One region of the Carnobacterium iners genome, then DNA from elsewhere that is predicted to be linked to it. Evidence: predicted binding sites of a transcription regulator. Region 1 holds the regulator's gene; each other region holds the start of a gene.
The links. The regulator CtsR, encoded in region 1, represses protease genes until heat stress. The targets are predictions, from matches to a motif close to TTGGTCAAAAAAGGTCAAANA.
Positions count from the first base shown of each region.

Region 2: clpP (ATP-dependent Clp endopeptidase proteolytic subunit ClpP) is a predicted target of CtsR. The motif match lies at 5,600-5,620, and genes of this name have one in related genera.
Region 3: B9Y54_RS11105 (ATP-dependent Clp protease ATP-binding subunit) is a predicted target of CtsR. The motif match lies at 3,473-3,493, and genes of this name have one in related genera.

Region 1 is NZ_FXBJ01000002.1:473,705-484,242, reverse strand. It holds rRNA gene B9Y54_RS02585 (23S ribosomal RNA) at 1-570, shown strand, start outside; rRNA gene rrf (5S ribosomal RNA) at 660-775, shown strand; tRNA gene B9Y54_RS02575 (tRNA-Val) at 799-874, shown strand; tRNA gene B9Y54_RS02570 (tRNA-Lys) at 876-948, shown strand; tRNA gene B9Y54_RS02565 (tRNA-Leu) at 987-1,071, shown strand; tRNA gene B9Y54_RS02560 (tRNA-Thr) at 1,081-1,156, shown strand; tRNA gene B9Y54_RS02555 (tRNA-Gly) at 1,160-1,231, shown strand; tRNA gene B9Y54_RS02550 (tRNA-Leu) at 1,280-1,368, shown strand; tRNA gene B9Y54_RS02545 (tRNA-Arg) at 1,375-1,448, shown strand; tRNA gene B9Y54_RS02540 (tRNA-Pro) at 1,474-1,547, shown strand; gene B9Y54_RS02535 (CtsR family transcriptional regulator) at 1,914-2,384, shown strand; gene B9Y54_RS02530 (ATP-dependent Clp protease ATP-binding subunit) at 2,402-4,894, shown strand; gene B9Y54_RS02525 (hypothetical protein) at 5,040-5,423, shown strand; gene B9Y54_RS02520 (helix-turn-helix domain-containing protein) at 5,541-6,401, opposite strand; gene tadA (tRNA adenosine(34) deaminase TadA) at 6,529-7,035, shown strand; gene proC (pyrroline-5-carboxylate reductase) at 7,063-7,875, opposite strand; gene B9Y54_RS02505 (cation diffusion facilitator family transporter) at 8,173-9,057, shown strand; gene guaC (GMP reductase) at 9,428-10,402, shown strand; gene B9Y54_RS02495 (hypothetical protein) at 10,450-10,538, opposite strand, start outside.
Region 2 is NZ_FXBJ01000002.1:233,161-243,698, reverse strand. It holds gene rapZ (RNase adapter RapZ) at 1-404, shown strand, start outside; gene B9Y54_RS01340 (gluconeogenesis factor YvcK family protein) at 398-1,414, shown strand; gene whiA (DNA-binding protein WhiA) at 1,452-2,396, shown strand; gene rpoN (RNA polymerase factor sigma-54) at 2,488-3,840, opposite strand; tRNA gene B9Y54_RS01325 (tRNA-Arg) at 4,005-4,076, shown strand; gene B9Y54_RS12425 (CPBP family intramembrane glutamic endopeptidase) at 4,641-5,153, shown strand; gene B9Y54_RS01315 (DUF898 family protein) at 5,186-5,506, opposite strand; gene clpP (ATP-dependent Clp endopeptidase proteolytic subunit ClpP) at 5,703-6,299, shown strand; gene B9Y54_RS01305 (thioredoxin domain-containing protein) at 6,454-6,996, shown strand; gene heR (heliorhodopsin HeR) at 7,195-7,980, shown strand; gene B9Y54_RS01295 (sugar-binding transcriptional regulator) at 8,330-9,367, shown strand; gene gap (type I glyceraldehyde-3-phosphate dehydrogenase) at 9,407-10,414, shown strand; gene B9Y54_RS01285 (phosphoglycerate kinase) at 10,502-10,538, shown strand, end outside.
Region 3 is NZ_FXBJ01000002.1:2,305,303-2,315,840, reverse strand. It holds gene B9Y54_RS11115 (peptide chain release factor 3) at 1-631, shown strand, start outside; gene B9Y54_RS11110 (DUF1827 family protein) at 736-1,017, opposite strand; gene B9Y54_RS11105 (ATP-dependent Clp protease ATP-binding subunit) at 1,196-3,424, opposite strand; gene B9Y54_RS11100 (hypothetical protein) at 3,607-3,807, shown strand; gene B9Y54_RS11095 (phosphocarrier protein HPr) at 3,997-4,263, shown strand; gene ptsP (phosphoenolpyruvate--protein phosphotransferase) at 4,263-5,984, shown strand; gene B9Y54_RS11085 (NAD(P)-dependent oxidoreductase) at 6,160-7,035, shown strand; gene B9Y54_RS11080 (acetamidase/formamidase family protein) at 7,191-8,483, shown strand; gene B9Y54_RS11075 (YkuJ family protein) at 8,629-8,862, shown strand; gene B9Y54_RS11070 (copper homeostasis protein CutC) at 9,000-9,644, opposite strand; gene dapG (aspartate kinase) at 9,844-10,538, shown strand, end outside.

The DNA.
Region 1 (10,538 bases):
GGCAGAAGGGAGCTTGACTGCGAGACCTACAAGTCGAGCAGGGACGAAAGTCGGGCTTAGTGATCCGGTGGTTCCGTATGGAAGGGCCATCGCTCAACGGATAAAAGCTACCCTGGGGATAACAGGCTTATCTCCCCCAAGAGTCCACATCGACGGGGAGGTTTGGCACCTCGATGTCGGCTCATCGCATCCTGGGGCTGTAGTCGGTCCCAAGGGTTGGGCTGTTCGCCCATTAAAGCGGTACGCGAGCTGGGTTCAGAACGTCGTGAGACAGTTCGGTCCCTATCCGTCGCGGGCGCAGGAAATTTGAGAGGAGCTGTCCTTAGTACGAGAGGACCGGGATGGACACACCGCTGGTGTACCAGTTGTTCTGCCAAGAGCATCGCTGGGTAGCTATGTGTGGACGGGATAAACGCTGAAAGCATCTAAGCGTGAAGCCCCCCTCAAGATGAGATTTCCCATCACGTAAGTGAGTAAGACCCCTGAGAGATGATCAGGTAGATAGGTTGGAAGTGGAAGTACAGCGATGTATGGAGCGGACCAATACTAATCGGTCGAGGACTTAACCATTTTTAAACGATGAAGAAACGGTTTTATTGTCTTATAGTTAAACACTACCCAGTTTTGAGAGAACAACGTTCTCTTATAGCTAAAAGATGTGTGGTGGCGATGGCAAGAAGGTCACACCTGTTCCCATGCCGAACACAGTAGTTAAGCTTCTTAGCGCCGATGGTAGTGAAGGGTTTCCCTTTGTGAGAGTAGGACGCTGCCGCGCATCTAATAGTTTTTTTCTCATATGGAGGTTTAGCTCAGCTGGGAGAGCATCTGCCTTACAAGCAGAGGGTCGGCGGTTCGATCCCGTCAACCTCCACCATGAGTCATTAGCTCAGTTGGTAGAGCATCTGACTTTTAATCAGAGGGTCGCAGGTTCGAATCCTGCATGACTCATAACTATTCATTAAAATGACTAGTTATGCCATATTTTAGCGGGTGTGGCGGAATTGGCAGACGCACTAGATTTAGGATCTAGCGTCGAAAGACGTGGGGGTTCAAGTCCCTTCACCCGCACCATATTTTCAAGCCGGCTTAGCTCAGTTGGTAGAGCATCTGATTTGTAATCAGAGGGTCGAGGGTTCAACTCCTTTAGCCGGCACCATTAGCGGAAGTAGTTCAGTGGTAGAACGCCACCTTGCCAAGGTGGAGGTCGCGGGTTCGAACCCCGTCTTCCGCTTACTAGGTCATCTAGTAAGCGATGTAACAATCGTAACTTGTTCAAAATGCCGGGGTGGCGGAACAGGTAGACGCACAGGACTTAAAATCCTGCGGTGAGTGATCATCGTGCCGGTTCGATTCCGGCCCTCGGCACCATATGTTGCACCCATAGCTCAATTGGATAGAGTACCTGACTACGAATCAGGCGGTTAGAGGTTCGACTCCTCTTGGGTGCATTTTTTAAATTTTATAAGATAATCACGGGAAGTAGCTCAGCTTGGTAGAGCACTTGGTTTGGGACCAAGGGGTCGCAGGTTCGAATCCTGTCTTCCCGATAATATGGAAAACCACTTACTTTGAGTGGTTTTTTTGTATTATCTAAAAGAATCAAAATTAAGTGGTGGTACAACCTAAAATTAATGACTATTATGACTATTCTAATTAAAATAGTCTGTTTTTAACTTAATATAAGAAGAGTTGCTTTTCAAATCCATTATTTTCTCGTATAATTAAAGTCAGTATTAGTCAAAACTTAGTTAATATTTTAAATATTTATTTTTTAACGAAAAAATAAATAACAAAGTCTGGTGTTGAGACGAAAAGAAAAGGAGTGTTACTGAAAGAGCACCGTTGCAATGTATGGTAAGAACAGGTAATATACACATACCATACAACCTCATTGTTTTAGTAACAAGTCACACATGAACAATCAGAATATGTCGGATATCATTGAAGCTTATTTGAAAAAAGTACTTGGGACAGATGAGCAAGTCGAAATTAGACGTAGTGAAATGGCAGACCGATTTAATTGTGTCCCTTCTCAAATTAATTATGTAATCAATACACGATTTACTGTTCAACAAGGCTATTTAGTGGAAAGTAAACGTGGTGGTGGCGGATATATACGAATAATCAAAGTCAAATTACTCGACGAAGCAGATATGTTGGATATGATGATTGATGTAATAGGTAGTGAAATATCACAAAGAAATGCCTATTCAATTGTAGAAACACTTTACCAAGATAGTATGATTGCTAAACGAGAAGCTAGCCTAATGCTTTCAGCAATGGAAAAGTCAGTTTTATCTTTAGAAGACTGTAAGAAAGAAAATGAATTACGGGCAAGAATAGTGACGGCTTTTTTGAATAACTTAAGATACGAGCAATTGTAAAGAATGGAGGTAATATTATGAATGAATTATTCTCAGAAAAAGCAAAAGACGTCTTAATGTTGGCTCAAGAGGAAGCTAAAGAGTTTCGTCATCGTTCGATAGGTACGGAACATATTTTGTTAGCTCTTGTGGTTGAGCAAGAAGGAATAGCAGGTAAAACACTTCGTGAATTTTCAATAACTGAAAAAGAAATACGAGAAGAAGCAGCACATTTTACCGGTTATGGAACAATGAAATATGATTCAAAGAGCATTGTTCTTCCTTATTCACCCCGGGCTAAACAAGCGATAACATTAGCCACAGATGAAGCTAGGCGTATGGGATCCTCCCTAGTAGGAACAGAACATTTATTACTTGGCTTGTTGCGTGAAGAGGATGTATTGTCTTCTAAAATTTTAACAAATCTAGATATTAACTTAAATAAAATACGTCAAATATTACTAAAAAAAATAGGCGTTATAGATGAAAAAAATAGTAAGACAAAACGTTCTAAGTCTGTTATTAAACAAACGATAGGTACTCCGACACTTGATGCTTTAGCAAGAGATTTAACAGCAAGTGCTAGAGCTAAAAAAATTGATCCGATTATTGGACGACAAATAGAAATAAAAAGAGTCATCCAGGTGTTAAGTCGACGTACTAAAAATAATCCGGTTTTGATTGGTGAAGCGGGAGTAGGTAAAACTGCTATAGCAGAGGGGTTAGCACAGAAAATTGCTGCTAGAGAAGTTCCGCATACATTAATCGGTAAACGGCTAATGATGCTCGATATGGGTTCTTTAGTCGCAGGCACAAAGTACCGTGGAGAATTCGAAGAACGAATGAAAAAAATTATTGATGAAATTTATCAAGACGGAAACGTTATACTGTTTATTGATGAGTTGCATACACTAATTGGAGCAGGTGGTGCTGAAGGCGCAATAGACGCTTCTAATATACTGAAACCCGCTTTAGCTCGTGGAGAATTACAAACTATAGGTGCTACTACGCTAGATGAATACCAAAAATATATTGAAAAAGATGCAGCTTTAGAAAGACGTTTCTCACCTATTCGTGTTGAACAACCTTCTCTTGAAGAGACGGAAGATATTTTATTAGGTTTACGTTCGCGCTACGAAGATCACCACGGTGTTGAAATTACTGATGAAGCTATCCATGCAGCTGTCCAATTGTCTTCTCGTTATATAACTGCTAGACAACTTCCTGATAAAGCGATTGATCTAATCGATGAGTCAGCTTCAAAAGTGCGATTAGACTCTTCTAATAAACCTTCACCGATGGTGACTGCACTTAAACAGCTAGAAACATTGATTGAGGAGAAAGAAGTAGCTATTCAGTTGCAAGATTTTGAAAAAGCAGCTAAGTTACGAACAAGTGAAATGCAGCAAAGAACAGAAATTGAAGGGATTTTGGAAAAAATTAAGCATCCTGGTCCAAATTCAGTTAATTTAAAAGTAGAAGAAAATGATATTGCAGAAGTCGTTTCCTTATGGACAGGTATACCAGTGAAACAAATGGACCAAAAAGAATCAGGTCTTCTGTTAAAATTAGAAAATATTTTGCATAAACGCTTAATAGGACAAGAAGAAGCCGTTAGTGCAGTAGCTAGGGCTATCAGAAGATCTAGAAGCGGATTAAAAGATCCTAATAAACCAATCGGTTCATTTATGTTTTTAGGACCAACAGGAGTAGGGAAAACAGAATTAGCAAAAACACTAGCCGATGCTATGTTTGGTAGTGAAGAAGCATTGATTAGAGTAGATATGTCTGAATTTATGGAAAAATATAGTACAAGTCGTTTAATTGGCTCTCCTCCGGGTTATGTTGGTTATGATGAAGGTGGACAACTAACTGAAAAAGTAAGGCAAAAACCTTATTCAGTTATCTTATTTGATGAAGTTGAAAAAGCCCATCCAGATGTCTTTAACATTCTGTTACAAGTATTAGATGACGGTCATTTGACTGATTCAAAAGGTCGTAAAGTAGACTTTAAGAATACCGTTATGATTATGACTTCAAATCTCGGAGCAACGTCTTTGAGAGATGAAAAATTAGTTGGGTTTAGTACAAAAGATAAGAAGAAAGACCATAATATGATGGAAAAAAGGATTAAAGAAGAATTAAAAACAACCTTTAGGCCAGAGTTTATCAATCGATTAGATGAAATCATTGTGTTTCATGCGCTTGAAAAAGCTGAGCTAAATAAGATTGTTAAATTATTAGCACAATCAATTATTAAGCGTTTAGAAGAAATGGATATTCATGTTAAAATAACCCAAGCAGCTATAGACGTCATATCTAAAGCAGGATTTGATCCAGAGTACGGTGCTCGACCTTTGCGTCGTGCGATTCAAAAAGAAATTGAAGATCGCTTGAGTGAAGAACTATTGAGTGGAGTAATTAAAGTTGGAGATCAGGTTACTCTTGGGGCTTCAAAAGGAAAAATTAAAGTTACTGTAAAGGATAGAACAAAAAAGATTGAAATATCTTCTGATTCAATAAAATCTTAAAAATAGTTTTTAAAATAAATTATATAGAACCCAAATACCTAGTATCATTCTCAGATGCTAGGTATTTTTTATTCATATTATTCGTATTTTTTCTTTTTTTCTGCTATGCTTAAATCATAGATAGAGTAAGGGAGATGTATATTTTATGAAAAGAAGTGCACGTAATTTACTAGTCGGTTTAGGCGCTACATTAGCGATAGGAGCCGTTATCTTATCTACATCTGATAGAAATATGGCTAAAGTAGAGGCCTATATTAATCGGCAAAAAGCGAAAAATTTTGTTAAAGATACATTAAAGGGTAATGAAAAAGCTTTAGATGTTGTTGAAAAATTATCTGATGAAGAAGTTATAAATTTATTAAAAGTTGTTGATAAAGTCAGTGATTTAAAAGGGCAAGTTGGGAGCTATACAAATCATCTAAAAGAGGCAACGAATGAATTTAAAGAGATGTTTGTGGATAAAAAAGAAAAAGCAACAGAAAAAGCAGAAGATTTTGTAGAAGAAGTGAAAGACAAAGTAAAAGGATAAAAAAATTTAAAAATTAAATAAGCTCCTACTTATTCACGAATAGGTAGGAGCTTATTTAATTTTACATCATTTGTTTATTAAAAGAACAAGCTGAATTATGCAACAAAGTGTTATTTCTTAAAAAACTAATAGATAGCAAAGTAATAAATCATCCATATTGCGTAAAGATAACCCACTCGTATCACAAAACCGTTCTATTCGATATTGTAAGGTATTTCGGTGAACGTACAATGATTTAGCGGCTAAACTGATATTCCCTTGACTATGCCACATAGCTAGAATGAGTTCTTTTAACTCAGGTTGAGTTGTGTATTTCTTTTTAAGAATAGGCATGAGGATACTTTTATCTAAGGATTCAGACGTATAATGATGCAAAGCAACAATAGGTAAAGAAAGTAAGGATTTTCCTTTATTTTTTTGTTTTTCGAAAATAAATTGTTCTTCTTCAAAAATAGATTTGAATTCTTTATTTATTGGCCAGAATTGACCAATATAGCAAATAGTTTTAATTGAAAAATCATCATCAAGTGTTTGAATGATACCCGAAAGTTCAGCGAAAGTTAACTTTTCGTCAGACTTTTTTTGAATCAGTAATCCAGAAGTTTCGTTGGTAAAAAAAGCTTCTTTACTGTTACTAAAAATACTTTTGAATGCACTAAGCCAAGTTTTTTTTTCAAAATAAGAGTCCTTTTTTAAAATGATAAATTGGATAATACGAAATTCACTATCTAAAGTTGGAGGGGAAGGCTCAACTCCATTTATTAAGTAGTTTTGCCATTTTAAAGCAACTGAAGAAAGATTAGTTTTTTTTGAAACAAATAAAAGGTTCAATAATTCAATTTCAGAGGATGTTTTAGTTGATTTTTCAAAATGAATCCATTTATTTTTGAATGGAAAAGAAATAAAGTTAGTATTTTCTAAAGGTAGGTCAGTTAACTGAGCATCTGAATAGATTGATTTAATCTCATTGAATTCCAAAATAATACCTCTTTTCAAATAAATAGGAATGATTCTTTTATAACAACTTCTTTTTTTGATATTTCTGCTCAAATCTAGTGTTGATTTATGATAGGATAACATTAATAAATTAAGAAGGACTGAACTTATGTTAACAATGAAAGAAAAAGAATACTTTATGGGTGAAGCGATTAAAGAAGCTAAAAAAGCTAGAAATAAATTAGAAGTACCAATTGGAGCCGTTATTGTTCTCAATGGCCTTATTATAGGCCGTGGTCATAATGGTCGAGAAGAAAGTCTTGATGCAACAGCGCACGCTGAAATGTTTGCTATTAAAGAAGCAAACGAGACGCTTAAAAACTGGCGTTTAGAAGATGCACAATTATTTGTCACATTAGAGCCCTGTCCAATGTGTAGCGGTGCAATGATTTTGTCACGTGTCAAAGAATTGTATTATGGAGCAGCAGATCCTAAAGGTGGAACAGCTGGTACCTTAATGAACTTGTTAACCGATAGTCGCTTTAACCACCAAGTTATGATAGAAAAAGGCATTCTCGAGTATGAATGTAGCGAATTATTAACTTATTTTTTTAGAGAGTTGCGTAAACGTAAAAAAACTGAAAAAGCTGAACAAAAAAAATTAGATGAACGATAATAAGATAAAGAAAGTTTGAAAAAGAATTTAGTCGTTTAATAATTCTCGATCTTTTGCAATAGTAGCATCAACACCCTTAATAACAGTCGAAATAAATCCTTCATTCTCCAAAGCAACAATTCCTGCAACGGTTGTACCACCAGGTGAAGAAACTTGATCTATTAAGTTCCAAGGAGATTGATCACTTTCTAGCACTAACTTTGCACTACCTAAAACAGCTTGCGCCGCAATTTTTGTAGCTAGTTTTTTAGGCATACCGTTCTTAACAGCTCCACGAGCTAGTGAATCAATGAAGAGAAAAGTATATGCTGGCGAACTACCTGCAATAGCAATGAATGTACTAAAATCTTTTTCCTCTAACTCAATAGCTTCACCAATAGATTTAAACATACCTATTATATACTGAATTTGTTCAATGGATGAAAAAGTATTCCCGCAAATAGCAGTCATGCCTTCGCCGATAACAGAATTTAAGTTTGGCATGACTCGGATAATAGGATTAGTAGAGTTTATTCCGATTAGATGAGATAATTTTTTAAGTGATGTTCCAGCAGCAATTGAAACCAATAAAGGCTGATACTTTTTAATTGCTGAGCTTAAATCAGGCAGTATTTCTGCAAGCACATTTGGCTTAACCGCTAAAACGACAATATCTACGCTAGCAATTAATTCTTCATTTGAAGAGCAAATAGTCGTTTTTGTTTCGGATGCGAAATCAGTTAATTTTTCTTTTGTTCGGCTAGAGATGTAAATTTCTTCGCTATTCATATATTTTTTTTCAATCATACCTTTAATAATAGCGTTAGCCATATTTCCTATACCAATAAATCCAACTTTCATGAGGAACACTCCATTCTATAGAATATAGTAAACTGTTATTATTTTAACATAAAAACAAGATAGCTGTTTAGCTACATTAGTTTTAACTGATTTTAAAAATTAAACTTATCTTGTACCAAAACGGTTATGGTGATAGAATATAATTCATGTTTTAAACTGTATTTTTACATAATGAAAGCAAAAGAAACGGTTATTTTTCTTTTGTATGGAGTATAAAATAGAAGACTGTTTAGAAGTTGTATTTAAGGATAAAATCTAAATATACTTATTAAACAAGTTAAAGAGGGGAGATTTGACATGCAAGATCGTTACGAAGAATTAAAAAGAGCTGAAAAAGGAGCAATAGTAAGTATTGTAGCATATATTTTCCTCTCTTTAATTAAAATATTTGTTGGGGTTACTTACCAATCTGCTGCATTAAGAGCAGATGGACTAAATAATTTAACCGATGTTTTCTCTTCCTTAGCTGTTTTAGTTGGATTGAAATTAGCTCGAAGACCTGCAGATGATGACCACCCTTATGGCCATTGGAAAGCAGAAACAATAGCTAGTCTAATCACTTCTTTTGTGATGCTATTTGTAGGAATTCAAGTCTTTTATTCTAGTTTTAACCGAATAATTGATGGAGGAAATATCCCGCCGGAAAAAATAACAGGATTCATAGGGTTTGTGGGTGCTATCATTATGATGGGTGTATATTTTTATAATTTAAAACTTGCAAAAAAGATAAATAGTGATGGATTAAAAGCGGTTGCTAAAGATAACTTAAGCGATGCTCTAACTAGTTTAGGAACAACGATTGCTATTATTGGATCAATGTTGGGATATATCTGGATGGATGGTGTGATGGCAATCATTGTATCTATTATCATTATTAAGACAGGTATAGAGATTTTTAGTGATAGCGCATTCTCGCTATCTGATGGATTTAATACGACAGATTTAGGTGAATATAAAAAGCGTATTCTGAGTTTACCAAATGTCCTTTCAGTTAAAGATATTAAAGCACGCAAATATGGTGCAAATGTCTATGTAGATGTAACTATTTTAGTTGATGCAACATTAACTGTACTTGAAGGTCATCAAATCACAGAAAATGTAGAACGGATATTGAGAGAATCATATGGCATAATTGACATTGATGTTCACGTTGAGCCAGATCAAATGAATAAAAGTAAATAAATAGTAATATCTTTATTATGAAAAGAAGATAAGAGTGATTTATTGGTTTCTTTAGAGAGGTTAAGCAGTCATCGGCTAACCGGTTGAAAAGTTCTGTTATTTTTAGTTACTATACTAAGAATAATAGAGCTTTTTTTAAATAAAAATTATTAATTAATTCTCTTTCTCTCTTTATTTTAATAATAGGAGAAAGAGAAAATTATTTTTTAAAAATAGAATAGGCTTTGACAAATAAAAAAAAATACGGTAAATTAGTCAATGGACGAACTATTTAAAAATACAAAGATTCTAATGTTCGTTTATAGAGCATGAAAAATAAGAATAGTTTAAATGAATAGACAATAAAGAAGAGAAAGAGGTTTTCAAGCGAATGAAAGTTTTTGATTATGAAGACATCCAATTGATTCCCAATAAAAGCATTGTTCGAAGTAGAACAGAATGCGATACAAGCGTGACATTAGGCAATCATACATTTAAAGTACCTGTTGTTGCAGCGAATATGCAGACCGTAATTGATGAAGGATTAGCCATTTGGTTTGCAGAGAATGACTATTTTTATGTGATGCACCGTTTTGAAGAAGAAAAACGTCAACTATTCATAATCGACATGCATGAAAGAGGATTATTTGCTTCTATCAGCGTTGGGGTAAAAGAAACAGAATATGATTTTATTAAAGAGTTAGCTGGACAAGAAATTATACCTGAATATATTACAATTGATATTGCACATGGTCACTCTGATTTAGTCATTAATATGATTCGTTATATTAAAAAGCAGCTACCAACCACTTTCTTAATTGCTGGAAATGTAGGAACACCAGAAGCTGTACGTGAATTAGAAAATGCAGGAGCAGATGCTACAAAAGTAGGAATTGGCCCAGGAAAGGTTTGTATTACTAAGTTGAAAACAGGCTTTGGAACAGGCGGATGGCAATTAGCTGCACTACGTTGGTGTTCAACAGCTGCTCGTAAACCGATAATTGCTGATGGCGGGATACGACACAATGGCGATATTGCTAAATCTATTCGTTTTGGAGCAACAATGGTGATGATTGGCTCTGTTTTTTCAGGGCATGATCAGTCTCCAGGTGAAGCACTTGAAATTGATGGAAAAATGTACAAAGAATATTATGGCAGTGCTTCTGAATTTCAAAAAGGTGAGCATAAAAACGTTGAAGGTAAAAAGATTATGGTTTCACCAAAAGGAGATATCTCAAACACCTTGTTAGAGATGCAGCAAGACTTACAATCTTCAATCTCCTATGCAGGTGGTAAGGATCTTGAAGCACTTCGCAAAGTAAATTATGTCGTTGTAAAAAACTCTATTTTTAATGGAGATCGTTAAATAAACAGACTAAAAAAAGAAGCCATTGGCTTCTTTTTTTAGTCTGTTTATTCATTATCAAAGGTTAAATTATTTTTCTTGGTCAATGTATTATCAGCAGTTGGCTCAATAGAACCTTCATAGATAAGCTCTCCAT
Region 2 (10,538 bases), 240 kb from region 1:
GAGCAGACTTATTCCGTATTGAATTGGTTTCATTTGGATTTAAATATGGTTTGCCTATCGATGCAGATGTAGTAATGGATGTTCGATTTTTACCAAATCCTCATTATGTTGATAATTTGAGACCTTTAACAGGTGTGGATAAGCCTGTGTATGAATACGTTATGAAACAGCCTGAAACTGAAATTTTTTACCGCAAATTTACTGAATTGCTAGATATTATTTTACCGGGCTATAAAAAAGAAGGAAAAAATAATGTCACTATTGCGATTGGGTGTACAGGTGGAAAGCACCGTTCGGTAGCTCTCACAGAACGAATTGGACAAAAAATTACAACGGATGGGTATCCGGTTCACATTACTCATCGCGATAAAGATAAGGTAAAAGAAACGGTCAATCGATCATGATGAATGAAAAAAAAGGAAGAAAACCTAAAATAGTAGTAATAGGTGGCGGGACCGGTTTACCTGTCATTTTACAAGGACTAAAAGCAAAACAAGCAGATGTCACAGCAATCGTAACTGTTGCAGACGATGGTGGCAGTAGTGGTTCATTGCGCCATTATGCAAATGTTGTTCCTCCAGGAGATATTAGAAATGTTTTATTATCACTTTCCAACATGCCTCAACAGCATAAGGATATCTTTCAGTACCGTTTTGATACAAAAGATAATTTTTTAGCGGGTCATTCTATTGGGAATTTAATTATTGCTGCTATGGCAGAAATGGAGGGCAATATTTTTGAAGCGATTCAAACTTTAGCAGAAATGATGGGTGTTGATGGGCATGTTTATCCGGCAGCAGAAGAGCCCTTACTTTTGCATGCTATTTTTGAAGATGGATCAAAAATTGTTGGAGAATCTAAAATTGCAAAAGTAAGTAAAAAAATTGAAAGAGTTTTTGTTACGGCCAATGAAGATAATCACCAAGTAAAAGCTTCTAGAGAGGTCTTAAAAGCTATCCAAGAAGCAGATATGGTCGTATTAGGTCCAGGTAGTTTATTTACAAGTATTTTACCTAATTTAATGATTGGTGATTTGGGGCAAGCTGTCGTAGATACGAAAGCTGAAGTTGTTTATATTTGTAATATCATGACTCAGTTAGGCGAAACAGAAAACTTTACAGACTCAGACCATGTGGATGTGCTGCACAAACATTTAGGGAAAAGGTTCATAGATACCGTATTGGTTAATACTGAACACGTCCCTAAAGACTATGTGAATTATGTAAAATACGAAGAGTACTTAGTACAAGTTTCACATAATTTTACTGGCTTATCTAAAGAAATCCCACGTGTTATTTCGGATAATTTTCTCTTATTCAGAGACGAAGGAGTTTTTCACGATGGGGAAAAAGTAGTAGAAGAATTATTTAAATTAGCTTATGAAACAAATCGTATTCGCTATGCCAAAGCTTAACGAATTTGCTAATGAAAGTTAAAGGAGGCGGATATAGTTGTCTTATGCTTCAGAAGTTAAAAAAGAGTTAACTCAATTAGAAGTTCATCGCGAGCATGCTAGAGCTGAACTAGCAGCGTTAATTCGAATGAATGGAACAGTTAGTTTAGTAAATAAAAAATTTGTATTAAATATCCAAACAGAGAATGCGGCAATCGCAAGAAGAATTTATATTTTGCTGAAAGATCATTTTTCTGTTGAAAGTGAATTGCTAGTTCGACGAAAAATGAAATTAAAGAAAAACAATGTTTACGTTGTAAGACTAAAAAGAGGAACACAAACAGTTTTATCTGATTTATCTATTATGGATGGGATGATTATACACAGCCATGTTCCGGAAGAGATTATGACGAACTCTCAAAAAATGCGTTCTTATTTGAGAGGATCTTTTTTAGCCGGTGGATCAGTTAATAATCCAGAGACTAGCCGGTACCATTTAGAAATTTATTCTAATTATACCGAGCACAATGATGATATCTGTCAAATGATGAATTATTTTGATATGAATGCTCGAACATTAGAAAGACGCAATGGATTCATTACTTATTTAAAAGAGGGTGAAAAGATAGCTGATTTTCTGGCGCTCATAGGCGCGACGAGTGGGATGCTGAAATTTGAAGACGTGCGAATTGTTCGAGATATGCGAAACTCTGTTAATCGTTTAGTAAATTGTGAGAACGCTAATTTAAATAAAGTAATTGATGCAGCTAGTAAGCAAATAGAAAGCATCAAGTACATTGATGATGTCATGGGATTAGACAAACTGCCTGCTAAATTACAAGAAATTGCTTTAGCAAGGCTTCAGTCTCCTGAAGTTTCTTTAAAGGAACTAGGAGAAATGATTCCCAGCGGTCAAATCAGCAAGTCAGGTATTAATCACCGTTTACGCAGATTAAATGAGATAGCAGAAAAATTAAGAAACCAACCTACTGCAAGTCATTAATGCTTACTTTAAACTTTAAAGAGCAAAAAATACCCACGAACTGTGTAGGATACTCAGATTGTAGGTATTTATGTTGTTTTAAAAAAGCTTGTTACTCTTCAAAGCGTTTTCGTTTAAGAGAGGTTGGAATTAAAAGAGCTTCACGATATTTAGCAACTGTTCTGCGAGATATTTCGACTCCGTCTTTTGCTAGTAGTTCAGTTAACTTTTGATCGGATAAAGGTTTTCGCTTGTTTTCAGAATCGATAAAATATATTAATTTCTTTTTAACTTCATTCGTAGAAACTAATTCAGACTGTTCTGAGGTTGATTCCTCTGTTGCTAGGACATTTAATGCATTCGTAAAAAAATGTTTCAATTCAAAAATACCAAAAGTTGTTTCTAAATATTTATCATTAATTGAACGACTAACTGTTGATTCATGTATCTCGAGTTCAGTTGCGATATCTTTCAATGTCAAGGGTTGGACAGGATGATCTGGTAAAATAAAGAATCCTTTTTGTTTTTTTACAATAGCTGTTCCAACACGTAAAATCGTATCGCCTCTTTGTGTAAGACTGCGTTGGAGCCAGTCATATTCAGCTTGTTTTTCTTTAATAAAGTGAGTAACATCTTTATCTTTTACTTGTATCATATCTTCGTAGTAAGAAGATTGAAATGCAATAACAGGCAGTCCGGATTTAACAGAAATCACTTTTAGTTCTTTAGAATCTACTTCAACAAAAAGATCTGGTTTAAGAAATTGTTCTTTTTCTCCATTAAACAATGCACCTGGATAAGGAGTTAGTGTTTGAATGAAATCAAAGATGCGTTGTATTTCATTTAATGAGACATCTAATTTTCTGGTAATTTCCTTCCACTTGCGATTTGTGAAAAGATCAAATTCTTCTTCTAAAATAATATAAGCCATATTTGGCGCATCTTCATGGCGTTCTGTTTGAAGCATTAGGCACTCTTGTAAATTTCTAGCTCCAACACCACCTGGTTCTAACTGTTGGAGTAAAACAAGTGCATCAAGAATTTGAAGAGGTTGAGCTTTTGTTAACCGTTCAGCTTCTTCTAAGGTAATGGTTAAATAGCCATTAGTATCTAAATATTCACTTAGCCAGATAACTAATTCCCTTAACCGGGTATCACGCATGGTTAAATGGATTTGTTCATAAATGTATTCAAATAAAGACAAGTAGGTATCGGGAATTTGATTCATATAATTCGTTTCATCATCGTCCGGATTATAGGCAATAGTAGTTGGGAAATTTTCAATTAGTCGCTCTTGAGGAACACTTACTTCAATTAAAGGGTTTCCTAAAGCTTTTTGGTTTAAGAAATTCAATAAATCTTCTTGATTGTATTGTAACATTTGGATAGATTGTTGGAGTTGTTGTGTCATGGCCATTTTTTGAACTTGATTTTGTTGTTGAGAAAAAGATTGTTCAAAATTCATGTAGCGGCCTCCTTTGATAAGATTGTAGGTATACTAGTATTGTAACACAAAGAATGAGTGTATTTTTTATCTAATGTCAGAGTTGGAAAAAGAATAGGTTAGCTAAAGCCCTTGTTTTTTAACGAGATATCAGCTAAAATGAATTGGTTAGGCTTGGTTAATTTGTCTCCTTGGTGTAATGGATAGCACGTAAGATTCCGGTTCTTGAGATGGGGGTTCGATTCCCTCAGGAGGCATTTATTAAGACGTATAAATACTGATTTAACAGTTTTTTTTAATTATACTATCTAATTCCCATAAAAACATCTATTGTCGAAGTTTTTCATCTTCTATGGCAGTAGGTGCTTTTTTATTTTTATTAATCTAACTAATCAATGGATAGTTAGAAAAACATAGTGGAATTTGAAAATAGGCACCTTTTACGTATGGAATTTTACTATAATCTAGAAAATAGTTGTAAGGAATCGCGAGTAGTTAAAGGAGTGCTAAAATATGGAACAAACAAATCATTCGCTAAAGAAAATTGGACTTTTTCTACTATATACTTTTTCTATAACTTGGTTGTCTTGGCTAATTATTATTATAGCAATAGATATTTTAATGCTCTTTGGTACGGTGAACCTTTGTTTTATATCCCCATGTTAATTGGTGGGTTAGGACCTGCCTTTAGCTCTTATATCATTTATCAAACGTTCAATAAAGAGTCTAACAAAAAATCTTTTTTAAAATTCATTTTTGACAGGAAAATAGATAGAAAATCGTGGTTAATATTTGGATTTTATATCATTTGACGTTTCTTTATGGTTTGGATTGCGTTTGGGATAAAGGAGTCAATATTCATTTTTTATATGCTCCTTAACTTTCCAATTTTTATTATTGGAGGTGGACTTGAGGAATTAGGTTGGCGTGGGTATTTACAACCTAAATTAGAAAAAATAGTTAGTTATTTTCCATCTGTTATAATTGTTGGGATTATTTGGAGTATATGGCATCTACCATTATGGGCAATAAAGGGGACTCCACAAAGTGCCATACCATTTGGATTATATTTATTTTTAGGAGTGATTTTATCTTTCACATTTACGACAATTTATAAATACACAAAAAACTTATTTCTCTGTATTTTAAGTCATGCATGGTTCAATGGATGTATTGGGTTAGCTGTTTACATAAGCAGCGAAGGCTATTTACAACTAAATTTAAATTGGAAAGTATTTTTAGTTTTTATCATCGAACTAATCGTATCTGTCATTTTAGGATTACTCTATAATCGTACAATGTTTATAGAAAAAAATAAAAGAGACTTGCTATAAATAAGCAAGTCCAATGAAATAATCTATTTTATTTAATTTAAAAATAGTGTGTTTCTTACTTTCCAGTCCTCTAGTTTGATAGAAACCCAAAAACTATAGATACCTAAAGTAACGATAGACAATAACACCCACTTAATCCAATGCCCAAATAATCCAACTGCTGAACCGACAAACTTCATTCTTTTTCCTTCTATAACAGTATGATTGATTTTCCAACCATAAACCATACATAATGCCCAAGGATAGCAAATCCCTAATGTAAGTACAGTGACAGTTAATCCTAGAAGATTCCATCCGATAAAACTAAGTAATCCTCCGTCAAAATAAGAGTTAGTATTTTTTCTCGTCTCCATGTTTAATCTCCTTTCACTAATTAGTTCACGTGAGTGTGCTTTAATTGTACCCATAATAATTAATAACGCTACTTTTTTATGAACTAATTCTATTATTTGACCTTAGTTGACCAAAAGAGTAAAATACAAAATAGCAAGACTGAAACAAGTTTATGTTACAATACAAAAGAATACCATTTTAAGGAGGAAACAAGTTATGAATTTAATCCCTACAGTAATAGAACAATCATCAAGAGGTGAGCGTGCATACGACATCTATTCTCGTCTATTAAAAGATCGTATCATTATGTTAAGTGGAGAAATCAATGATGATGTAGCAAACTCAGTAATCGCTCAACTATTATTCTTAGATGCACAAGACCCTGAAAAAGATATTTATATTTATATTAACTCTCCAGGAGGAAGCGTAACAGCTGGATTTGCTATTTACGATACAATGAACTTTATTAAAGCAGATGTTCAAACAATCGCAATGGGAATGGCTGCTTCAATGGGAAGCTTCTTATTAACAGCTGGAACTAAAGGGAAACGTTATGCATTACCAAATGCTGAAGTAATGATTCACCAACCACTTGGTGGAGCACAAGGACAAGCGACAGAAATTGAAATTGCTGCACGTCATATTTTGAAAACACGAGCACGTTTAAACCAAATTTTATCTGAGCGTACTGGACAACCGATTGAAGTTATTGAACGCGATACAGATCGCGATAACTACATGTCGGCTGAAGATTCTAAGGCATACGGATTGATTGACGAAATTATGGAAAACAGTGCAGATTTAAAAGGATAAGAATAATAGAGAAGATGGGGAGACAACAAGCCTCATCTTCTTTCGTTTTGCGAAAAGAAATAAAATCAATTTTAAGAAGATAATTCAAAATGGTAACACTTGTGTCAAATTTTCTTTATACTGTGAAGTACTAAAGAGTAAAGGGGATTTTATAATGGATACTAGCAAAATAAAAGCAAAAGAAGTAGAGACTGTTTATGGATTGAAAATTGGAGACGCTAACGCACCAGTTAAAGTTATTGAATTTATTAACGTAAGTTGTCCTTTTTGTAAGAAATGGCATGATGATTCGAAGGAGCTCTTGGCTAAATATGTAGAAGAAGGAAAAGTGCAACGAATCATTAAGCATTATAATAAGGAGACACCTCATTTGAGAAAAGGAAACGTCGTTCATCGTTATCTAGATTACTCTACTCCTGAAGTCGCTTTAAAAGAAATAGATTACTTTTATGAGAAACAAGGCGAATGGGGCAACTTAAACAGTATGGATGAAATTGCAGCTTACGTTGAAGAAAAACGCGGTTTAACGATACAGCCAAATGAAAAAGAAATAGCTAGTATTATTGAAGAAGCCGTTCGAGCTAACGTAGAGTTAGTTCCATCAGTTTTTATCGGGGATGAAGTTTTTGATGAACATATTACAGTAGATGAACTGCAGATCTTAATTGAGAATGAATTAAATTCAGCTAATAAATAATCGGATAGGTTAATCAATAAATACAAGCTAAATAACCTCATTAGTTATGAAAAAGAAGACAAGAATTTTAAATAACTAAGCATATAAATAGTTATATTTATAGAAAAAGCGTATAATAAGCGTGTACAAAGAAGAAATATAGTAAACTAGAATAGCAAAATGAAATTTCTAGTTTAACTAAAAAAAGGGGTGGTTTTAATGGCTAAAGTAATAGATTTCAAATCGTTAAAAAGATTTAACATTATTATGGGGTTATTGCATTTAGTCCAAGGGAGCTTAATGCTTGGATTTGCTATTTTTATTGATCGAATTGCTGATTTTAAGATTCCTATTCGCTCTTATTTCCTTACATTTGATACAACTCAGATGAGATTGTTAACTGAAGAAAAAGAACTTTTTAGTGCTCCATTCGGGATAATGGTCTCTTTATTTTTATTTATCTCTGCACTAGCACATTTTATTATTGTGACGCCTTGGGGAAATAAAATATACAATAAAGATTTAGAAAGAAATATGAATCGCTTTAGATGGTATGAATATGCGATTAGTTCGTCATTAATGATTATTTTAATAGCGATGTTGTTTGGTGTATATGACATTGGATCACTTATTTTAATGTTTGTTCTTAATGCCACGATGAATCTATTCGGTTTAGTCATGGAGGAAATGACTTACTACAGAAAGTCAACAGATTGGAAGTCGTTTATTTTTGGAACAATTGCCGGTTTCGTTCCATGGATAGTTATTTTATTGTACGCATTCGGAAATGCTGATCCATCAGAAGTTCCTTGGTTCGTTTATGCTTTAGCAGGAACCTATTTTGTTTTCTTTAATCTGTTTCCAGTAAATATGATTTTACAGTATAAAAAAGTCGGTCCCTGGAAAAATTATCTTTATGGAGAACGTGCCTACATCATTTTAAGTTTAGTTGCTAAATCTGTATTAGCATGGTTAGCGTTTGCAGGAGTTATGCAGCCTGGTTAAGAGTCTAAAATAATAAAAATAAAACCACTCAATAGACGATGTCTGCTGAGCGGTTTTATTTTTATTCAAACAATATTGTTACTATTCATTCTTTAGAGTGAGGTAAAAAAATGCGAATAATATTCCTTGGTTTGCCCCTTAAAGCTTGAAACTAAAAAGACTAGATGATATAATGGTAGAAGTAAGGAATAAAAGCAGTGCACATTTTTAGACTGCAGTGGAAAACAAGAGTAGAGCATACAGTTAACTGAATGTCTTGTTTCACTTAAATCTCTTGTTTTTTTAGTCAACAAGGGTCGCCCGGCGACTCACGTGGTCGTTAATTGACCCACTGAGAAAGAGGGAACTCATGCAGGATATATTGTCTATCGTAGAAAAAGTTACACCGGACATTATGGATACGCTGAGGAGACGGTATCAAATTTTGCGCAATGTTTATTTACTAGGTCCTATTGGGCGTAGAGTGCTGGCCGACAAAATGGATATTACTGAGCGTGTACTAAGAACTGAAGTAGACGCATTGAAAAGACAGGGCTTAATTAAAACATCTAAAGTAGGCATGCAGCTAACCGTAAGTGGAGAAAGTGTATACCATGATTTAGATCAGATAATGGGCCAATTATTGGGGATGCGAGAGAAAGAAAATCAATTAGCCACCTATTTTAAGATAGAACATTGTGTAATTGTTTCTGGAAATGTTGAGGAGCAGCCCAAGGTTCAAGATGAGTTAGGACGCGCAACAATGGATTCGTTGAAGGTATTATTACCTGAAGGAATGAACATCATTGCTGTTATGGGCGGAACAACAATGGCAGAAGTTGCGAATCATATGGATGGAAGTCTTTCCTACCACCGTAAATTATTGTTTGTACCAGCTAGAGGTGGACTAGGTGAGTCAGTAGAAATCCAAGCTAACGCTGTTAGTGCACAGATGGCTAAGAGAACTGGTGGGAAAAACCGTGTTTTATATGTACCAGAACAAGTGAGCGAAGAAACGTACAAGCCGCTCTTAAAAGAACCAGAGATCAAAAAAACGCTAGATCTGGTGGAACAAGCTAACTGTGTTCTCTATAGTATTGGAGATGCAACACATATGGCAAAGCGCAGAGGTATGAGCAAAGAAGTTCTAGCTCTGATTAAAAACAAAGCAGCAGTTGGTGAAGCTTTCGGAGAATTCTATAACCAGAATGGGGAAGTTGTTTATAAAATCCCACGTATTGGTATGCAATCAAAAGATCTTACACGAATACCAAGTGTGATCGCAGTTGCAGGAGGAAATTCTAAAGCCAAGGCGATTGAAGCACATATGAAAAATGTACCTTCCCAAACGTGGTTAATCACAGACGAAGGTGCCGCCAATCAGATTTTAAGAGGGATAACCCTTTAAAATAAATTTTTTACGATTCCTAAAGGAGGAAATTTAGTTATGACAGTTAAAGTAGGTATTAATGGTTTTGGACGTATTGGTCGTCTTGCATTCCGTCGCATTCAAGAAGTAGAAGGTATGGAAGTAGTAGCAATCAACGATTTAACAGATGCAAACATGTTGGCTCACTTGTTGAAATATGATACAACACAAGGACGTTTCAATGGTGAAGTTGAAGTTAAAGATGGCGCATTCAATGTTAACGGCAAAGACGTAAAAGTTTTAAGCAACCGTAACCCTGAAGAACTTCCATGGGGAGAATTAGGCGTAGAAATCGTTTTAGAATGTACTGGCTTCTTCAATTCTCAAGAAAAAGCTGAATTACACTTAAAAGCAGGAGCTAAAAAAGTTGTAATCTCTGCACCTGCATCAGGCGACATGAAAACAATCGTTTACAATGTAAACCACGAAATTCTTGACGGTTCTGAAACAGTTATTTCTGGAGCTTCATGTACAACGAACTGTTTAGCACCTATGGCTCAAGTACTAAATGACAAATATGGAATTGTTCAAGGTTTAATGACTACAATTCACGCTTATACAGGTGACCAAAATACATTAGATGCTCCACACGCTGGTGGCGACTTCCGTCGTGCTCGTGCAGCAGCAGCTAACATCGTTCCTAATACAACTGGAGCTGCTAAAGCAATTGGTTTAGTTATTCCTGAATTAAAAGGTAAATTAGATGGAGCAGCGCAACGTGTGCCTGTACCGGCTGGTTCATTAACAGAATTAATCACTGTTTTAGAAAAAACTGTAACAGTTGAAGAAGTTGACGCAGCTATGAAAGCAGCATCAAACGAGTCTTATGGTTACACTGAAGACCCAATCGTTTCTTCAGACGTTTTAGGCATGACATTTGGTTCATTATATGATGCAACTCAAACAAAAGTTATGACCGTTGGAGACAAGCAATTAGTTAAAACTGTTTCTTGGTATGACAATGAAATGTCATATACTGCACAATTAATTCGTACGTTAGAGTATTTCGCTAAATTGAGCAAATAATTAATAAAGACGTTTTGATAAGCGGGGGAGCTGCGCGCTTCCCTGTTTTTATTTTTGAATAAATTAGTAGAATTGAGGAGGATCTCAATGGTAAAAAAAGTTGTAACAGATTTAGAATTAAAAG
Region 3 (10,538 bases), 1.8 Mb from region 1:
TTTTATTCGGATTTGTTCAGGTGAGTTTGAACGAGGAATGGATGTAACTCTTGCTAGAACAAAAAAGAAAATAAAATTATCTAACTCAACTCAATTTATGGCTGAGAGTCGGGAAATGGTTCAAAGAGCGGTTGCTGGAGATATTATTGGTTTGTACGACACAGGTAACTTTCAAATTGGAGATACTATTTTTGAAGGTAAGAAATGTGTTGAATTTGAAAAGTTACCGCAATTCACACCTGAGATTTTTATGAAAGTTTCTGCTAAAAATGTAATGAAACAAAAATCATTCCATAAAGGTGTTCAACAATTGGTACAAGAAGGTGCTATTCAATTGTACAAAACGTTCCATACAGAAGACTACATTTTAGGAGCAGTAGGACAGCTACAATTTGAAGTCTTTCAGTATAGAATGCTTCATGAATACAAATCAGAAGTAATTATGACTCCGATAGGGAATAAAATCGCACGGTGGATTAAACCAGAACAATTAGATACTAGTATGTCATCTAGTCGGAATTTACTCGTTCGGGACCGTTTTGACCAACCATTGTTCTTGTTTGAGAATCAGTTTGCTATGCACTGGTTTGCAGATAAGTATCCAAATGTAGAACTAACATCCTTGTTATAAAATAAATTTGGTTAAAAAAATAGTAAAGCTAGAAACCCCGTATAGTAGTTTCTGTATGGGGTTATAGCTTTACTATTTTTTATAAATAAATCAGCAAGAACGTATTATTGCTCTACTAGTATAGATAACTCAACAATGTTAGGCGCATGTAAAATTTCTGCTTTATCTAGAGTTGTCTTTAAGATATTATCTATGGCATATTTTATCTCAGCATTTTTTATATTCCGGTGCTTGTTTAATAACAGAACATCTTCATGAGTAGGAGCTCCTGAAAAAATTACAGTTGTCGGTCCTAATGTATAAACTTTTATAAAGTTTGCATCAGTACTCCCTAATTGCTCGGTTACTAAATCTATATGGCTATTGGTAACGTCAATAAGCTTCATTTTTTCACCTCTTTTTTTAAATCTAGTAGATTGAGACTATTATATAATGAATAAGTAGTAAATTCAAAGTATATTAATTGAATGAAAAAGGATTAATCATAGGGTAAAAGAGTATGCAAGTAAGAGGATGTCTAGATTAAATTCTAAACATCCTCTTACTTGGCTAAATAGTAGTCGATTAGTTGGTAGTTTGATTAGCTTTTGTAAATGCAGAAACTTCCTCTTTAGAGGTAAGGATAATATCACCTTTATCATTTATTGAGGCAAGTAGATCTTTTATTTCAGGATAATCAATATAGAAATCAGCGATTCGATCTTCTATTTGTTCTTGAATAACGCGACGCAATGGGCGAGCGCCTAATTGAAGGTCGTATCCTAAGTCGACTAATTTCTTCTTAGCAAGTTGATCAACTTCTAAACTAATTCCTTGATCTTTAAGCATCTCGTTGACATCTCGTAACATTAAATCAACAATCACAAGTAAATGCTCGTATTCCAAAGTGTTAAACTCTACGATTGCATCAAAACGGTTAATAAATTCAGGTTTGAAGAAATCGGTCAAATGATTCAATACAGATTTTTGATTCCCTTTAGTGGCAGCGGAAAAGCCGACATTTGCTTCTATAGAACCACTTCCTGCACTACTCGTCATGATGATGATAGTATCTTTAAAACTAACTGTACGGCCTTGTGCATCCGTTAAACGACCGTCCTCTAGAATTTGTAAGAACATGTGTAAAACATCAGGATGAGCTTTTTCGATTTCATCTAAGAGCAATATACTATAAGGATTACGTCGTACTTTTTCAGTAAGTTGTCCTGCTTCGTCGTATCCTACGTATCCTGGAGGAGAACCGATTAACTTAGAAACACTATGCTTTTCCATATATTCACTCATGTCAAAACGAATATGAGCCTCTTTATTACCAAACATTTCTAAAGCTAATTGTTTAGCTAATTCTGTCTTTCCGACTCCTGTTGGTCCGACAAATAAAAACGAACCAATTGGACGATTTTTTTTATTTAAACCAATTCTACTTCTTCGAATAGCTTTTGAAATTTTTTCAATTGCTTGATTTTGACCTATAACTTGCTTACGTAAGTCTGATTCTAAGCTTTTAAGTTGAGATTGCTCTTTAGCTTTAAGTTCACCAACTGGAATATTGGTTTTTGTTTCAATAATCTGAACCATATCTTTTTCAGTTACAATAGGTCGCTCTTGTGATTGAATCGTTTGTTTTTCACGCATAGCTGCGAGCTTAATAGCTTGATCTCGATAGAATGCAGCTTTTTCATAATCTTCTTCTTTTAATGCAGCTTGTTTTTGTTGAGCAGTCTCAACTAGTTTATCTTCAATAAGTTTTGGATCCATCACTTTTATGGTTAAGTTCTTTTTAGAACCTGATTCATCAAGTAAATCAATCGCTTTATCTGGTAAAAAACGATCTTGGATATACCGACTAGATAATAAAACGGCATTTTTAATTGCTTCATCTGTGTAAGAAACTTGATGATAGTCTTCGTATTTACTTTTAATTCCTTCTAAAATATCAATCGTTTCTTTTATGGAAGGTTCACGTACTTGAACAGGCTGTAAACGACGCTCTAAAGCTGCATCTTTTTCAATAGAGCGATATTCTTTCAGTGTAGTTGCTCCAACCATTTGAAGTTCACCACGAGCTAAAGCCGGCTTTAGCATATTACCTGCATCCATGCTGCCTTCTGCGCTACCAGCCCCTACAATTTCATGTACTTCATCGATAAAAAGAATAACTTTTGGATTTTTTTTCATTTCATCCATTAATTGCTGCATTCTTTCTTCAAATTGTCCTCGGACACCTGTTCCTTGTACTAAAGAAGCAACATCTAACTGAATAACTTGTTTGTTCATTAATTTTTCAGGTACTTCAGCATCTATGATTTTTAAAGCTAAACCTTCAACTATAGCTGTTTTACCAACACCAGGTTCGCCAATTAAAACAGGGTTATTTTTAGTACGTCGATTTAATATTTCAATCACGCGATTAATTTCATTGTCTCGCCCAATAACAGGATCAATAGCACCATCTCTAGCTAAGGTTGTTACGTTTATCCCAAATTCTCCCAAAAGACCGCCTATTTTATTTGTAGGAGGGTATACACTTTCATTATAGCCATTATTTTTATTTGATGGAGTATTTTGATTACCACGCTCAGGTAAACTGATAGAGCGGAAAAAGTCATCTAAATTACTTATACCAAAAGGTTCTTGAAGAGTTTGACGATTGTCTTGTCTATTTCCTTTACCATTAGCTTCCTTTAATAGATTATAACAATTTTGACAAATATCTAATTGGCCTTTTTGACCATTCATGTTTGTGTACAAATGAATGTTTGCATCTAGCTGTTGACAATTTTGACACAACATATAGCACACATCCTTCCAGTAATTAATTTTGTAAAAGGTAGAAAGATTTTTTTGACCTTTTCTGACCTTTCAATTTATTATACACTGACCTTGTCTGACATTCAAGTATAGTGCTCTATCTTTTAATAAAAAATTAGAGTACAATTAGTCCTTAATAAATATGCTTTCACTTTAGAGGGGAAATGATATCTGAGATGGATAGTAGCCAAATTACAGAAAATATTGAAAAATTGATTAGTGGAAAGACAGACGAAATATTTATAAAAAAAGAAGATTTTATGATATTTAGAGAAATCTGGTTAAATCATCCGAAAAAAAATTCACTTATTGGTACGGCAAACCATTATGGTGAGGTTAGTTATCAGTATAAATCAATTGATTAAATGAGTAATAAACGAAATTCTACAAAGAAAAGATAGAAAGTAGTTGTAGAATCTTGTTTAAAATGGTAACATTATAAAGAAGAAAAAGTTATTTTTAAGTAGTGCGTTCTTTATGTAAAAGTGTTTAGACAATAACTACTTAGAAAAAACTTTAATAAAATTTTTTTTATTAAAAGGAGATCAAACATTATGGAAAAACGCGATTTTCACGTAATAGCTGAAACAGGGATTCATGCACGTCCTGCAACTTTATTGGTGCAAACAGCTAGCAAATTTAATTCAGATATTAATCTTGAATATAAAGGTAAATCTGTAAATTTAAAATCTATCATGGGTGTAATGTCATTAGGCGTTGGCCAAGGTGCAGAAGTTGTTATTAGTGCAAATGGTACTGATGAAGCAGAAGCAATTTCAAGTATTGAAGAGACAATGAAGAAAGAAGGTTTAGCTGAGTAATGGTTGAAAAATTAAAAGGGATCGCAGCGAGCGATGGCATTGCTACAGCAAAGGTCTATCTTCTTGTTGAGCCCAATTTATCTTTCGACAAAATCTCAGTTGATGATTCTGATTCAGAAATAGACCGTTTAAAAAATGCCTTGAATAAAGCAACTAAAGAACTTGAGCTGATTCGTGCTAAAGCTGTTAAAGCTTTAGGCGAAAAAGAAGCTCAAGTTTTTGATGCACATTTAATGGTTCTTTCTGATCCTGAGTTAATTGGGAGTATCGAAAGCAACATAAGCGACAATAAAGTAAATGCTGAAAGCGCACTTAAAGAAGTCACAGATACGTTTATCAGTGTCTTTGAAGGTATGGAGGATAATCCTTACATGCAAGAACGTGCTGCCGATATTAAAGATGTTACCAAGCGTGTATTAAGTCATCTTCTAGGGGTAAGATTACCAAGCCCAGCATTGATTGATGAAGAAGTAATCGTTATCGCACATGACTTAACTCCAAGTGACACAGCTCAATTAAACCGTAAGTATGTTAAAGCTTTTGTCACAGATATTGGTGGACGTACTTCTCACTCAGCAATTATGGCGCGTTCTCTTGAAATCCCAGCAATCGTTGGGACTAAGTCTATTACAGACTTAGTTGAAGAAGGAGATGTCATTATTGTTGATGGTTTAGAAGGTGACGTATTAGTTCATCCAAATGAAACCGATATTTCCTTTTACGAAGAAAAAGCAAATCAATTTGAAAATCAAAAAGCAGAATGGAATAAGTTGAAAAATGAAAAAACCTATACTGCTGATGGAAAACACATTGAATTAGCTGCTAATATTGGGACACCTAAAGACTTAGTTGGTGTTAAAGAAAACGGTGGAGAAGCCATTGGTTTATACCGTACTGAATTTCTTTATATGGATTCACCTGACTTTCCAACTGAAGATGCACAATTTGAAGCTTATAAAACGATTTTAGAAGGTATGGGTGACAAAGCTGTTGTCGTTAGAACGATGGATATCGGAGGGGACAAGGAACTACCTTACTTAACTTTGCCTCACGAGATGAATCCATTTTTAGGATACCGTGCAATCCATATTTGTTTAGCAGAACCAGATATGTTTAAAACACAATTGCGTGCATTATTGCGTGCTTCTGTCTTTGGTAAATTACGTATCATGTTCCCAATGATTGCAACTTTAGGAGAGTTCCGTAAAGCTAAAGCTATGTTGCTTGAAGAAAAACAAAACTTGAAAAATGAAGGCATTGCTGTTTCAGATAATATTGAAGTTGGTATTATGATCGAAATCCCAGCTGCAGCTATACTTGCCGATAAATTTGCTAAAGAAGTAGATTTCTTCAGTATTGGAACCAATGATTTGATTCAATATACTATGGCAGCAGACCGCATGAATGAACAAGTTTCTTATTTATATCAACCATACAATCCATCAATTTTACGTTTAATTAAAGGTGTAATTGATGCTTCTCATAAAGAGGGTAAATGGACAGGTATGTGTGGAGAAATGGCTGGAGATCAAACTGCTGTTCCATTATTAATGGGATTAGGACTTGATGAGTTTTCTATGAGTGCGTCAAGCATTTTGAAAACACGTAGTTTAATGAAACGTTTAGACTCAACTAAAATGGCAGAATTAGCAGATAAAGCAATCAATGATTGTGATACAGCTGAAGAAGTTGTTAGTTTAGTTACAGAATACACAAAATAATAAAAAGCCGTTGAAATTTATAATTTCAGCGGCTTTTTATTTTGTTTTTTTAGAATAATAAAAATACAATTTATTGAAATTAAAATAAGAAAGTATGCGAATCAAAATATATTAAACTTTTATCTGAAAATGTTATACTAAGGGCAGTAATTATTAGAAAGGAGTATTTTAAATAATGAGAAGAATTGGGTTCATTGGAACAGGTGTAATGGGTAGTTCCATAGTCAAGCATTTATTGAAAGCTGGTTATGAGGTAAATGTTTATAATAGAACAAAAAGTAAAACAGATGGATTAATTTCTTTAGGAGCTACTTGGTATGAAAGTCCTGCAGCAGTTACCGAAAAAAGTGAAGTGGTTATTACAATCGTAGGCTACCCTAATGATGTTGAAGAGACATACTTAGGGGAAAATGGAATTTTTAAAACAGCTACATCTGATCATATTCTGATTGATATGACTACTAGTACACCTACTTTAGCAGTTAAATTGTATGAAGAAGGAAGAAAAAGAAATATAGCCGTACTAGATGCACCGGTATCTGGTGGAGATTTAGGAGCACAAAAGGGGGCACTGACTGTTATGGTTGGTGGAGATGAAGACGTATTTAATAATATCGAGCCAATCTTAAATGTATTTTCAAGCAAAGTTAACTTACAAGGTTCCGCAGGTAAGGGTCAGCATACAAAAATGGTTAATCAGATTATGGTAGCAGGTACGATGACAGGACTGACAGAAATGTTAGTTTATGCGCAGGCAGCCAACCTGAATTTAGAAAAGGTTATTGACACGGTAAGCGGAGGTAGTGCAAATAACTGGTCATTAGTAAACTACGGTCCGCGTATTTTAAGTGAAGATTTTTCTCCAGGATTTTTTATAAAACATTTTGTGAAGGATTTAAATATCGCATTAAATGAGGCGGAAAAATTGGCTATCGATTTACCCTTTACAACGTTAGCTCAACATTTATATGAGAAACTTGAAACTGATGGACATGGAAATGATGGGACTCAAGCATTTATTAAATTATGGTGGGCTGAAGGAAATAGATAAGAAACAGTAGAATGAATAAATCAGTGATAGATATAAATTAAAGGAGAGGTAGTTAGTATCTCTCTTTAATTTAACGAAATAATGAGAGCGCTATTTTTAAAAAAGAATAATAGCTAGTTAGAATGAAACAACTAACTATATAGGAGGAATTAGAAATGAAAGCTAAACAGACAGTTTACGTGGATCAATTTACAAATGGTATTCTCGATCCTAATAAACCGATGGATTATTTTGTGAAAGACGGTGGATTTATCATAGCGAATACACCACCAGGCTGTTGGGGACCAATGATTACTCCTGAATTAAAGGGGGGACATGAAGTAACTAAGCCTGTTTACGTCGAAGGTGCAGAAGTTGGAGACGCAATTGCTATTCATATCAAAAATATCGATATTACCTCTACAGTGACTGGTTCTGGAAACGATAAGCCAGTTGGTGGACGTTTCACTGGCGATCCATTTGTAGATGCGAAGTGTCCTAGTTGTGGCATTGTTAATCCGAAATCAATTATAAAAGGAATTGGTGAAAAAGCGGTCCATTGTGCCAACTGTGATGCTGATATCACGCCGTTTGTTTTTACGCATGCTTATTCAATGGCTTTTGACGATAATAAAAGTGTTGGGTTAACTTTAAATAAACAAGCTGCAGAAATGGTAGCAAAAGATGGTAGACGGTATATGAATACACCCGAAGCGTCTATTCAGAATTCAATTTTAACCTTCGCTCCGCATGATATGCCTGGCGTCATTGCACGATTAAGACCTTTTTTAGGGCAACTAGGAACAACACCAGCAAGAGCTTTTCCTGATTCGCATAATGCAGGCGATTTTGGACAATTTTTGCTTGGCGCACCACATGACTACGGTATGACTGAACTAGAATTAGAAGATCGAACAGATGGTCATATGGATATCAACCGTGTTAGAACTGGAGCTATTTTAATTTGTCCGGTGAAAGTTGAAGGTGGAGGAATTTATTTAGGTGATATGCATGCAATGCAAGGCAACGGGGAAATTGCAGGTCACACAGCAGATGTGTCAGGAATTGTTAATCTACAAGTAAATGTGTTAAAAAATATAACAATAGGTGGACCTATTTTGCTGCCTGTTAGAGAAGATCTTCCGTATCTAGCTCAACCTTTTACTGAAGAAGAGAAACAACAAGCAAGTTCACTTAGTAAAGTCTGGAAAGTTGAGGAGATAGAAGAGAGTTACCCTATTTCGTTTGTCGGAAGCGGAGCTGATTTGAATAGAGCAACAGCTAATGGTCTTGAAAGAGCAGCAAACCTATTTGAGATAACTGTTCCTGAAGTGATGAATCGTGCAACTATAACAGGCTCAGTTGAAATAGGTCGTCATCCAGGTATGGTTACAGTTACTTTTTTAGCTCCAAAATCATATTTACAGTCTAAAGGGTTACTCGAAGTAATTGAAAAGCAATACAATTGATAATCTAACAAGATAAATGATTATATTTTAAAATGAAACAAATGTTATTTTAAAATAAATTGAGAAAAAAAGATAACTTTGCTGTCTTTTAAAGAAAAATCTGTTAAAATAGTGACTGAGCCAAGTTTGAAAGGGGTATGAGATCATGAAACCTTCACAATTACAGGCAATCATTCGCCGATTGGAAGCTATGCTAGAAGACAAAGATAGTGAAGTCCAAGTACGTAGATTCGAAAAAGAAGGCAATGAGCGTTGCCTGATTTCCTATGATGCTAAGACAACTACCTTTGAATTAGAAGATAGCTCAACACGTCAAGTTTATCAATTTGATGATTTAGATTTAGTTGCAATTGAGATTTTTGAATTATTGCAAGATTGATAAAAATAAAGAACAAGCTAGTTTAACTAAGCTTGTTCTTTATTTTTATTAACTTAGCATAGTCGTTTAAAAGTAATGTAAATAATAGAATACGAAAAAAGAATTTCAGCATACCTAGTAGAAATTCTTTTTTTACTTTAAGCTAATTTTCCTACAATCTTCGTCCCATGGACTTCATTGATTCCCAAGAACTCGATAACTTGCGAAGCGTTTTTATCGGTTATCCCTCCTCCGGGAAGAATAATAATTTTGTTATTAGCATAATCGACTAATTCTTTTAAGCGTGGCAATGTTATTTCAATAGAGTGATTAGCTACTCCACCATGTGTTAAAATGCGTTCTACACCGTGTTCAACTAACCAATCAATCGCTTCAAACTGTCGATCTTTTGGTATAGAATCAAAAGCCATATGGAAAGTTGTTTGTAGGCCGTATGATTCTTCTAATATTTGTTCCATAGCATCTTCATCTATCCAGTTCTCTTCAGTTAAACATCCGACTACAATGCCATCAATTCCAAGATTTTTAGCTTCGATAATATCATAGCCCATGATCTTTAATTCAGTATCATTGTAAACAAAATTTCCGCTACGTGGACGAATAATAACCATTACTGGAACGGAATATTCGCTACAATAAGCTAAGGTTTCTTGCATGACCCCTTTACTGACAGTTGTTCCACCACTAGGTAAGTAATTACAAAGTTCGACTCGAGTTGCTCCTTTGGCAATTGCAGAAGGGACTACCGTATAATTTTCAACACAAACTTCTTTTAGAAACATTCTGTCACTCTCCATTTTCTCAACTAATTTTTTAAAGTATACCACGAAAAATAAAATTAGTTTACCTTCCATCACTTTATTGAATAATGGCTAAGTCTTCGTTATAATAAAACTGAACAGTTAAAATATAAATAATTAATTGAAATAATATAATTAAAAAAAATTCACTAAAAGATTTAAATCTAAAGGATGGTATCTAATGAAAATTTTAGTTCAGAAATTTGGTGGGACATCTGTTAAAGATGAAGATAGCCGTGCAGCTGCAGAAAAACATATTGCTCATGCTATTTCTTTAGGATATAAAGTAATTGTCGTTGTTTCAGCGATTGGGCGTTTAGGAGATCCTTATGCCACTGATTCATTACTTTCGCTAATTGGTGGAAACCGCAGCTATTTAGATTTACGTGAAAAAGATATGTTGCTTTCGGTAGGAGAAACTATTTCGACAGCTGTTTTCACAAATGGGTTAAAGAAAAACGGGATAGCAGCTGTTGGTCTAACAGGTCAAGACGCTGGGATTGTAACGAATGAAGATTTTGGTAATGCTAAAGTTAAGAGAATTGATCAAACTGCTATTACCCGTCATTTTAAGTTTAATGATGTGGTTGTTGTAACAGGTTTTCAGGGCATAAGTGAAAATGGGCACATTACAACAATTGGTCGCGGTGGGAGTGATACAACAGCAGCTTTCTTAGGAGCATCTTTTGAAGCTGAAAGTATTGATATTTTTACAGATGTTTCAGGGATGATGACTGCAGATCCTCGTTTAGTTGATCATGCACAATTTTTAGAAGTTGTTAGTTATCGTGAGGTCAGCAATATGGCGCATGAAGGAGCAAAAGTGATTGATCCTAGAGCTGTCGAAATTGCAATGCAAGCTGGAATACCACTACG